DNA from 2 places in the Shinella sp. M27 genome. Region 1 is predicted to be linked to the other one. Evidence: riboswitches for the same ligand, from Rfam matches in the RefSeq annotation. Region 1 holds a riboswitch; the other holds the start of a gene.

Evidence for each region. Region 1 has a riboswitch for cobalamin ahead of ACOZK4_RS01970 (hypothetical protein). Riboswitches for the same ligand answer to the same signal wherever they lie in the genome.
Region 2: linked by a shared signal. The riboswitch ahead of ACOZK4_RS13470 (ABC transporter substrate-binding protein) and the one ahead of ACOZK4_RS01970 (hypothetical protein) in region 1 are both predicted to bind cobalamin.

Annotation. Positions count from the first base shown of each region.
Region 1 is NZ_JBLZPK010000007.1:164,292-168,563, forward strand. It holds gene metH (methionine synthase) at 1-2,121, opposite strand, end outside; gene ACOZK4_RS01970 (hypothetical protein) at 2,207-2,422, opposite strand; cobalamin riboswitch at 2,525-2,741, opposite strand; gene ACOZK4_RS01975 (GH36-type glycosyl hydrolase domain-containing protein) at 3,150-4,272, shown strand, end outside.
Region 2 is NZ_JBLZPK010000033.1:76,977-81,248, reverse strand. It holds gene ACOZK4_RS13480 (polyamine ABC transporter substrate-binding protein) at 1-182, shown strand, start outside; gene ACOZK4_RS13475 (MurR/RpiR family transcriptional regulator) at 250-1,104, shown strand; cobalamin riboswitch at 1,140-1,371, shown strand; gene ACOZK4_RS13470 (ABC transporter substrate-binding protein) at 1,550-2,587, shown strand; gene ACOZK4_RS13465 (FecCD family ABC transporter permease) at 2,584-3,612, shown strand; gene ACOZK4_RS13460 (ABC transporter ATP-binding protein) at 3,609-4,272, shown strand, end outside.

The DNA.
Region 1 (4,272 bases):
CGCGTTCTGACGTGCTTCTTCGGTGTCTTCCTCGACGAATTCGGTGATGCCGTTGACGAGGGCATGTTCCAGCCGCTTCTCGACCGGCCATTCGCGCCAGGCGAGGTCGCGCTCCCGAGCCTCCTTGCCGGCCGCGCCCTTGAAGCGCTCGGCGATGTCGAGCAGGCGTTCGGTCGCGGTGCCGCCGGCCTTCGGCACGCGGTTCAGCACCACGTCCTCGCAGGCCTCGCGCAGGTCCGGTTCGATCGTGTCATAGACGGCGAGCTGGCCGGCATTGACGATGCCCATGTCCATGCCCGCCTGGATGGCGTGGTAGAGGAAGACGGCGTGCATCGCCTCGCGCACTGGCTCGTTGCCGCGGAAGGAGAAGGAGAGGTTGGAGACGCCGCCCGAGATATGGACATGCGGGAGGGTAGCGGTGATCTCGGCGGTCGCTTCGATGAAATCGACGCCGTAGTTGTCGTGCTCCTCGATGCCGGTCGCCACGGCAAAGATGTTCGGGTCGAAGACGATATCTTCCGGCGCAAGGCCGGCGACTTCGGTGAGCAGCGTGTAGGCGCGCGTGCAGATTTCCACTTTGCGCGCCTTCGTATCGGCCTGGCCTTTCTCGTCGAAGGCCATGACGACCACCGCCGCACCATAGGCGCGCACGAGCTTCGCATGTTGCAGAAAGGCCTCTTCACCCTCCTTCAGCGAGATGGAATTGACCAGCGGCTTGCCCTGCACGCATTTCAGGCCGGCCTCGATCACTTCCCATTTGGATGAGTCGATCATCACGGGAACACGGGCGATATCGGGCTCGGCGGCGATGAGGTTGAGATATTCCACCATCGCCTTGGCGGAATCGATGAGGCCTTCGTCCATGTTGATGTCGATGATCTGCGCGCCGTTCGCCACCTGATCGCGGGCGACGTCGAGAGCGGCCGCGTAGTCGCCCGCCGTGATCAGCTTGCGGAATTTCGCCGAGCCGGTGACGTTGGTGCGCTCGCCGACATTCACGAAGGGAATGGCTTCGGTCAGCGTGAAGGGTTCGAGGCCGGAGAGGCGCATGTGGCGTGGAATGTCGGGGATGGCGCGCGGCTTGTGGCGCGCGGCGGCTTCGGCGATGGCGCGGATATGGTCCGGCGTCGAACCGCAGCAGCCGCCGACGATATTGACCAGCCCATCGCGCATGAACCCTTCGATCTGGGCGGCCATCTCGTCCGGCGTCTCGTCATACTGGCCAAAGGCATTCGGCAGGCCGGCATTCGGATAGGCGCAGACGAAGGTTTGCGCCACGGAGGAAATCTCGGCGAGGTGGGCGCGCATGGCATTGGCGCCGAGCGCGCAGTTGAGGCCGATGGAGAAGGGGTCGGCGTGGCGCACCGAATTCCAGAAGGCCTCCGGCGTCTGGCCGGAAAGGGTGCGGCCGGAGAGGTCGGTGATGGTGCCGGAGATCATGACGGGCAACTCGATGCCCTTTTCCTCGAAGACCTCGCGCGTGGCGAAGATCGCGGCCTTGGCGTTCAGCGTGTCGAAGATCGTCTCGATCAGGATGATGTCGGCACCGCCGTCGATGAGGCCGCGCAGCTGTTCGGCATAGGCGATCCTGAGATCGTCGAAGGTCACGGCACGGTAGCCGGGATTGTTGACGTCGGGCGAGATGGAGGCGGTGCGGTTGGTCGGGCCGAGCGCACCGGCGACGAAGCGGCGTCGGCCGTCCTTTTGCTGGGCACGCAGGCCGGCGCGGCGGGCAAGGCGCGCGCCGTCGCGGTTCAGCTCATAGACCATGTCCTCCATGCCATAGTCCGCCTGGGCGATGGTGGTGGAGGAGAAGGTGTTGGTTTCCAAAATATCGGCGCCGGCGAGCGCGTAGCGATAGTGGATGTCCTCGATGGCGCCGGGCTGGGTCAGCGTCAGCAGATCGTTGTTGCCCTGCTGGTGGCAGGCGCAATCGCCGAAACGGTCGCCGCGGAAATCGTCCTCGAGCAGCTTCAGCGTCTGGATTTCCGTGCCCATGGCGCCGTCGAGCACGAGAATGCGTTCGCGGGCGGCGGCTTCGAGGGCGGCGCGGATCTCGCGACCGTCCCGCTTCGGCTGTTCGGGGCCGAACAGGTCGTCCAGGTGGGAAGTGGTGGCCATGGGGAAACCCTCCGATGCAGTATCGTCTGCATCGGAGTTCACATAAAGATATCTTTATGTCAATATATCTTTATGTGGTTTGGCCCTAGTGCATCGGTCCATTCGCCCCGGCAAGCGAGGCGAACAGCGCCTTGAGGCGGATGATGTCAGGGTCGGCGCTTTGGCAACGGGCAAGCTTGTCCACCTCCTTCAGCGCCTCGACCGGAAGATCGGCGCCGCGCGGCTGCCAGAGCAGCCAGGAGATGAAGACGGATTCCGGCTTGCCGGTACCGGACGGCTGGATATCGGTGAATTGATACATTCTTTTTCCCCAATCGAAAATTGGGGGATGACCGGACGCACGCTGCTGGAATTTCACCCAAAGGTGACAACAAGCGCACCCTTGGGACACCCCGCCCATGGACGTTACAGACGTGTCAGGGCAGGTCTCCTGGCTTGCGGGTCATTGCCTTTGTCTCGCCTTCCCGGTGGTTCACACCAGTGGCATGGAGCGACATCGGCTCGCCGTTCACAGTTGCGGGGGCAGCGCCGGTCTTGATCCTCCTTGGAGCATCGCACCGGCTTCCCTCTTAGCCTCCGAGCCGCATGCGACTCGGAAGACCCTGACGGCCGGAGACTGGCGTGACGCGGTAAGCAAGTCAAGGATGCGGGAACACGATGCACAGGCCCGGAACTTTTTTCTCAGCAATGCATTTGGGCTTCCGCCTGCCTCCTGCCCCTCGCTCGTCTCGCCGGCGAGGGCGTGATTCACCAAAACTGCAGATGAGGGCCAATGCAGAGCCATCCCGACACGCTGAGATGTTGCAAGTCTCTGTCCTTACGGCTAAAAAATGCCGTTTTCATGCACCACGCGGCCAGGATGCCAATCAGCGTGTCGCCTGAGCCATGTTCTTTCCGTCAGCGCCATGGGGGCGTCGCATGGTGTCATGGCTGATCGCGGCACAGAGACGAAACCTGCCCGCAAAAAACCCTCCGGCGCACAGGCCTTTGCCGGATGGTTCAACATGGCCGGATCCAGATTAAGAAATATGTCCCTTCACAATACGCCGCACGCCGCCCGCGACGCAGACGCCAAGCAGATCGACTATAACGATTCGATCCGCGCCACCTATCTGACGCTGGAGGAGCTGGCCGAGTGCGGCGAGGCTCTGGCGCGCGACAAGATTGCGCCGCTGCCCGGTTTCCGGCCCTTCGAATTCCGCGCCCGGCACAAGGAAAACGAGAAGGAAATCTTCCGCGTCTATCAGGCGACGGCCAAGGACGTGGAGTCGGGCGCGCAGATCACGCCCGCCGCCGAATGGCTGCTCGATAATTATTACGTCATCGAAGAGGCCATCCAGGAGGTCCGCCGCGATTTCCCGCGCCGCTTTTACCGCCAGCTGCCGACCGTCGAGATCGACGGGCAGGCGGTGCCGCGCACTCTGGTGCTGGCCTGGCTCTACGTCGCGCACACCCAGAGCAACATCTCGCATGAAAGCCTGACGGCCTTCGTGCAGGGTTTCCAGAAGATCGATGCGCTGAAGATTGGTGAACTCTGGGCGCTGCCATCCTTCATCCGCTTCGTGCTGCTCGAAAACCTGCGCCGCATCTCCAGCCGTGTCGAGCGCTCCCGCAAGATGCGCTTCAAGGCCAATGACGTCGCCGATGAGCTGGTGCGCCTGAACGATCCCGAAAAGAGCATCCAGTATCTGCGCTCGATCGAGAACTTCGTCGAGGACAACACCTTCGTCACGCAGCTGCTCTACCGGCTGCGGGATGGCCTGCAGGCATCCGGTGTGGTGATCCAGTGGCTGGAGCGCAAGATCGAGAGCCGCGGCAGTGATCTCGAAGAGCTGATCGTCTCGGAAAACAACCGCCTGTCCTCCGGCAATGCGACGATGAGCTCGCTCATCAAGAGCCTGCGCACCGTCGACGACACCGAATGGCCCGTCTGGTTCGAGAGCGTCAGCCGCCTCGACGACGCGCTGCGCCAGGGCTCGGACTATTCCGACCTCGATTTCGGCTCGCGCAACAAGTACCGCAACACGATCGAGCGTTTCGCCCGCCGCTCCGGCAAGACGGAGCTTGAAGTCACCGAGATCGCGCTTGCCATGACGGCGGAAGATGCGGCCGCCCATGTCGAGGACCTCGACTACAAGGCCAATGTCGCCG
Region 2 (4,272 bases), on a different contig from region 1:
CGCAGCAGACCAACGGCACCGCCAACGTGCCGGCGCGGGAATTGACCCCGGCAAAGATCAAGAATAGCAAGGAAATCAACCCGCCGGCCGAGACGATGGCGCGTCTCCAGATATTCGAGGATCTGGGCCCGGCCCTGCGTCAGGTGGACCGTGTCTGGACGCGGGTCAAGACGGCGCAATGAGCCCGGTGTGAGTGCGGTTGATACCCGCCCGTCTTTGGACGGGCGGGATTTCGAAGAGAGGGGCGACGTGTCGAAACGCATTCTGAAGCTCGTTCAGTCCGACGACCTCAGGCGGTCCAAATCCGACAAGCTGATCGCCCATTACATCGAGCGCAACATCGCCGAGCTGCCCTTCGAGACGGCGCGGTCGATCGCCCAGCGCCTGGAACTCTCGCCCATGACCATCGGCCGCTATCTGCGCCGCATGGGTTTCGACGGGCTCGACGAGCTGAAGAGCGAGTTGCGCCGCGGCAGTTCCAACCCCGCCTGGCAGGTCAAGGGGCAGGTCGGACGGCTCGAACAGGACCGCAAGGACGGCAAGCTGCTCGCCGGACTCATCCAGCAGCAGATCGACAATCTCGGCGAAATCTACGCCATCACGTCAGCACCGGAATGGCAGCAGACGATCGACGCGCTGATCGGCGCGACCGAGGTCTATGTCGCCGCCTATCAGAACGTGCGCGGCATCGCGCAGTATTTCGCAAGCCAGCTCTCCTATACCCGCCCGCGCGTGCAATTCGTCGACGGCGTCAACGGCACCTATGCCGAAGTGCTCGACGGCTCCGTCGAGGGGCGGCTGCTCTTCCTGCACGACGTGCGCCGCTTTGCCGCCAAGGCCCGGCCGCTGGCGCTGGAGGCGCGGCGCGCCGGCGTGAAGGTCGTGCTGCTGACCGATGAATTCTGCCCCTGGGGGCCAGACGTTTCCGATATCTGCCTCATCGTGCCCGGCTCGCACGGGCCGCTGTGGGATGGTGCCGCGACCATGACGGCGGTGATGGATCTCATGTTGAGCAACATCATCGTCGAGATGGGCGACGAGGTGAGCGAGCGCGTCGACCGGTTGACGCACCTTCAGGACGTCTTCGGGGATTTCGAAAGCTGATTTTCGCCGTCACCTTGACGCCGCCGAACGGTGCGGACTAAGGATGGGACGACGGTTCCCCGAAGGATGACTCCCAGGGGATTAATAGGGAACACGGTGCGGATGACCCAACAGGGACCCATTCCGTGGCTGCCCCCGCAACTGTAGGCGGATTGCCGCCTGTCCTCGTGACGCGTTTCGCGTCATGCCACTGTGCGTTTGCACGGGAAGGCAGACAGGCAGCAGATATCCGTGAGCCAGGAGACCTGCCGTCAGAGCCGAGAGTGCTGCTTGCCATGCACTCCAGATCCAAGTCACGGGCGGGGAAGCCCGGAACAGGAGACGCCATGACGAGCCAGACTGCCGCCCGCGGCAGACCCCTAATCGTTTTCTCCCGACCGCATTCGGTGCGCCCTTCGTGGTCCATCGGCTGAGCCCGCACGCCTTCACTCTCCGGGAGAAATCCATGACCTTGTTTTCCGCGGCCCTGCGCGCCGCATCCCTCGCTTCCGCCCTTACCGGCGCGGTAACCCTCATCGCCTCCGGCACGGCCCAAGCCGCCGAGACGCAGTATCCGCTGACGCTGCAGAATTGCGGCCGCCCGGTCACCTTCCAGAAGGCGCCGACGCAGACCGTTTCGATTGGCCAGAGCTCGACCGAAATCCTCTACATGCTCGGCCTGGCCGACAAGGTGGTGGGCACGGCGCTGTGGGTCGGCCCGGTCCTCAAGGGCTATGAAGACGTCAACGCCAGGATCGACCGTCTGGCCGACAACGAGCCGAGCTTCGAAAGCGTGCTCGCCAAGAAGCCGGATATCGTCACGGTGCAGTTCCAGTGGCAGGTCGGGCCGGAAGGCGTCGTTGCCAAGCCCGAGCAGTTCGAGGAGCTCGGCATTTCCGTCTACACCTCGCCGTCCGATTGCGTCGGCAAGGAGAACAGCGCGGCCAGCGACGGCGTGCGCCATCAGGTCTTCACCATGGAGCTGGTCTATCAGGAGATCCGCGAAATGGCGCAGATCTACGATATCCAGGACAAGGGCGAAGAGGTCGTTGCCGCGCTGAAGGCACGCGAAGAGGCGGCCCGTGCCAAGGTTGCCGCCGCCAAGGACAAGCTCTCGGCCGTCTTCTGGTTCTCCAGCGCCGCGGATGCCGATCCCTATGTCGCCGGCAAGAACGGTGCGCCGGGTTACATCATGTCGGCGCTCGGCATCGAAAATATCATCAAGACCGAGGACGAATGGCCGACGGTCGGCTGGGAAACCATCGCCAAGGCCGCGCCGACGATGATCGTCGCGGGCTCGATGGAGCGCCGCCGCTATCCGCTCGACGGCCTTGAGGCCAAGCTCGACTTCCTGAAGACCGACCCGGTCGCAAGCCTCATGCCGGCGGTGAAGAGCAACTATGTCTTCGATATGGACGCGCAGGCGATGAACCCGACGATCCGCACCATCGAAGGCATCGAGCGTCTAGCCGATGCCATTGAAAAGGCTGGTTTGGCCAAGTGATCTCCGATCGTCCCATCCTGCTTCGGACGGGCGCCGCTTTCGCGGCGCTCCTTCTGCTGCTGTTTGCGCTCGGCGTCGGCGCCGCCGTCGGCGAGACGGCCATCCCTCTCGACGTGGTCGCCAAGACGGTGGCCAACCGCCTCTGGCATGCCGGCTACCCGCTGGAGCCGATCGACGAGGGCATCATCTGGAACTACCGGCTGAGCCGCGCGATGGTCGCGGCCTGCTGCGGCTCGGCCCTGGCGCTCTGCGGCGTCATCCTGCAATCGCTGCTGCGCAATGCGCTGGCCGATCCCTATATTCTCGGCATCTCCGCCGGCGCTTCGACCGGTGCCGTCAGCGTGGCGATCCTCGGTATCGGGGCCGGTGCCCTAACGCTGCCGGCCGGCGCCTTCCTCGGCGCGCTCGTCGCTTTCGGCCTCGTCAGCGCGCTCGCCTTGCGCGCCGGGCGCGGCACGAGCGCGATCATCCTGGCCGGCATTGCCGGCTCGCAGCTCTTCAACGCGCTCACCTCCTTCATCGTCACCAAGGCGGCGAGTGCGGAGCAGGCGCGCGGCATCATGTTCTGGCTGCTCGGCAATCTCTCGGGCGTGCGCTGGCCGGATGTCTGGCTGGCGCTTCCGGTGGCGATCCTCGGGCTTCTCGTGTGCCTGTGGCATGCCCGCGCGCTCGATGCCTTCACCTTCGGCACGGAATCGGCCGCCTCGCTCGGCATTCCCGTGCGCCGGGTCTATGTCGTGCTGATTGCCATTTCCGCGCTGATGACGGCGACCATGGTGTCCATCGTCGGCTCGATCGGCTTCGTTGGCCTCGTCATTCCCCATGCCGCGCGCATGGTGGTCGGCGTGCGGCATGGCCTGCTTCTGCCGGCCTCTGCCCTGATCGGCGCCATCTTCATGATCGTGGCGGATGTGCTGTCGCGTGTCATCATCCCCGGCCAGGTCCTGCCCATCGGCGTCATCACGGCACTGTTCGGCGCGCCCGCCTTCGCGCTCATCCTCAGCCAGAGGAGGTCTGCCCTGTGACGCTGTCTGCTAAAAACCTGCACTGGTCGGCCGGTGGTGCGACCATCCTGTCGGATGTCTCGCTGGATGTGCGCCCCGGCGAATTCCTCGGCATCATCGGCCCGAACGGCTCCGGCAAGACGAGCCTGATGTCGCTGATGTCAGGCATCCGCAAGCCGCAGGGCGGCGCCGTCATGCTCGACGGCACGCCGCTTTCGGATCACGGCCGTCAGGCCATCGCCCGGCGCATCGCCTTTGTCGAGCAGCAGGCGGAAACGACCGAGCGCATCACCGCGCGCCAGGCCGTCGAGCTCGGCCGTACGCCCTATCTCGGCGCGCTCACGCCCTGGTCGCGGGCCGATGACGCCATCGTCGACCGGGCGCTGGAGGAGGTCGATATGGCACATTTCGCCGGCCGGCTCTGGCACACACTGTCAGGCGGCGAGCGCCAGCGGCTGCACATCGCTCGTGCGCTTGCCCAGCAATCGCCGATCCTGCTGCTCGACGAGCCGACCAATCATCTCGATATTGGCCACCAGATCAGCCTGCTCCAGTTGGTGCGCGAGCAGGAGCTGACGGTCGTTGCGGCCCTGCACGATCTCAACCACGCCGCAATGTTCTGCGACCGAATCGCCGTCATGCAGGGTGGGCGCATCGTCGCGCTGGGCACGCCGGCCAAGG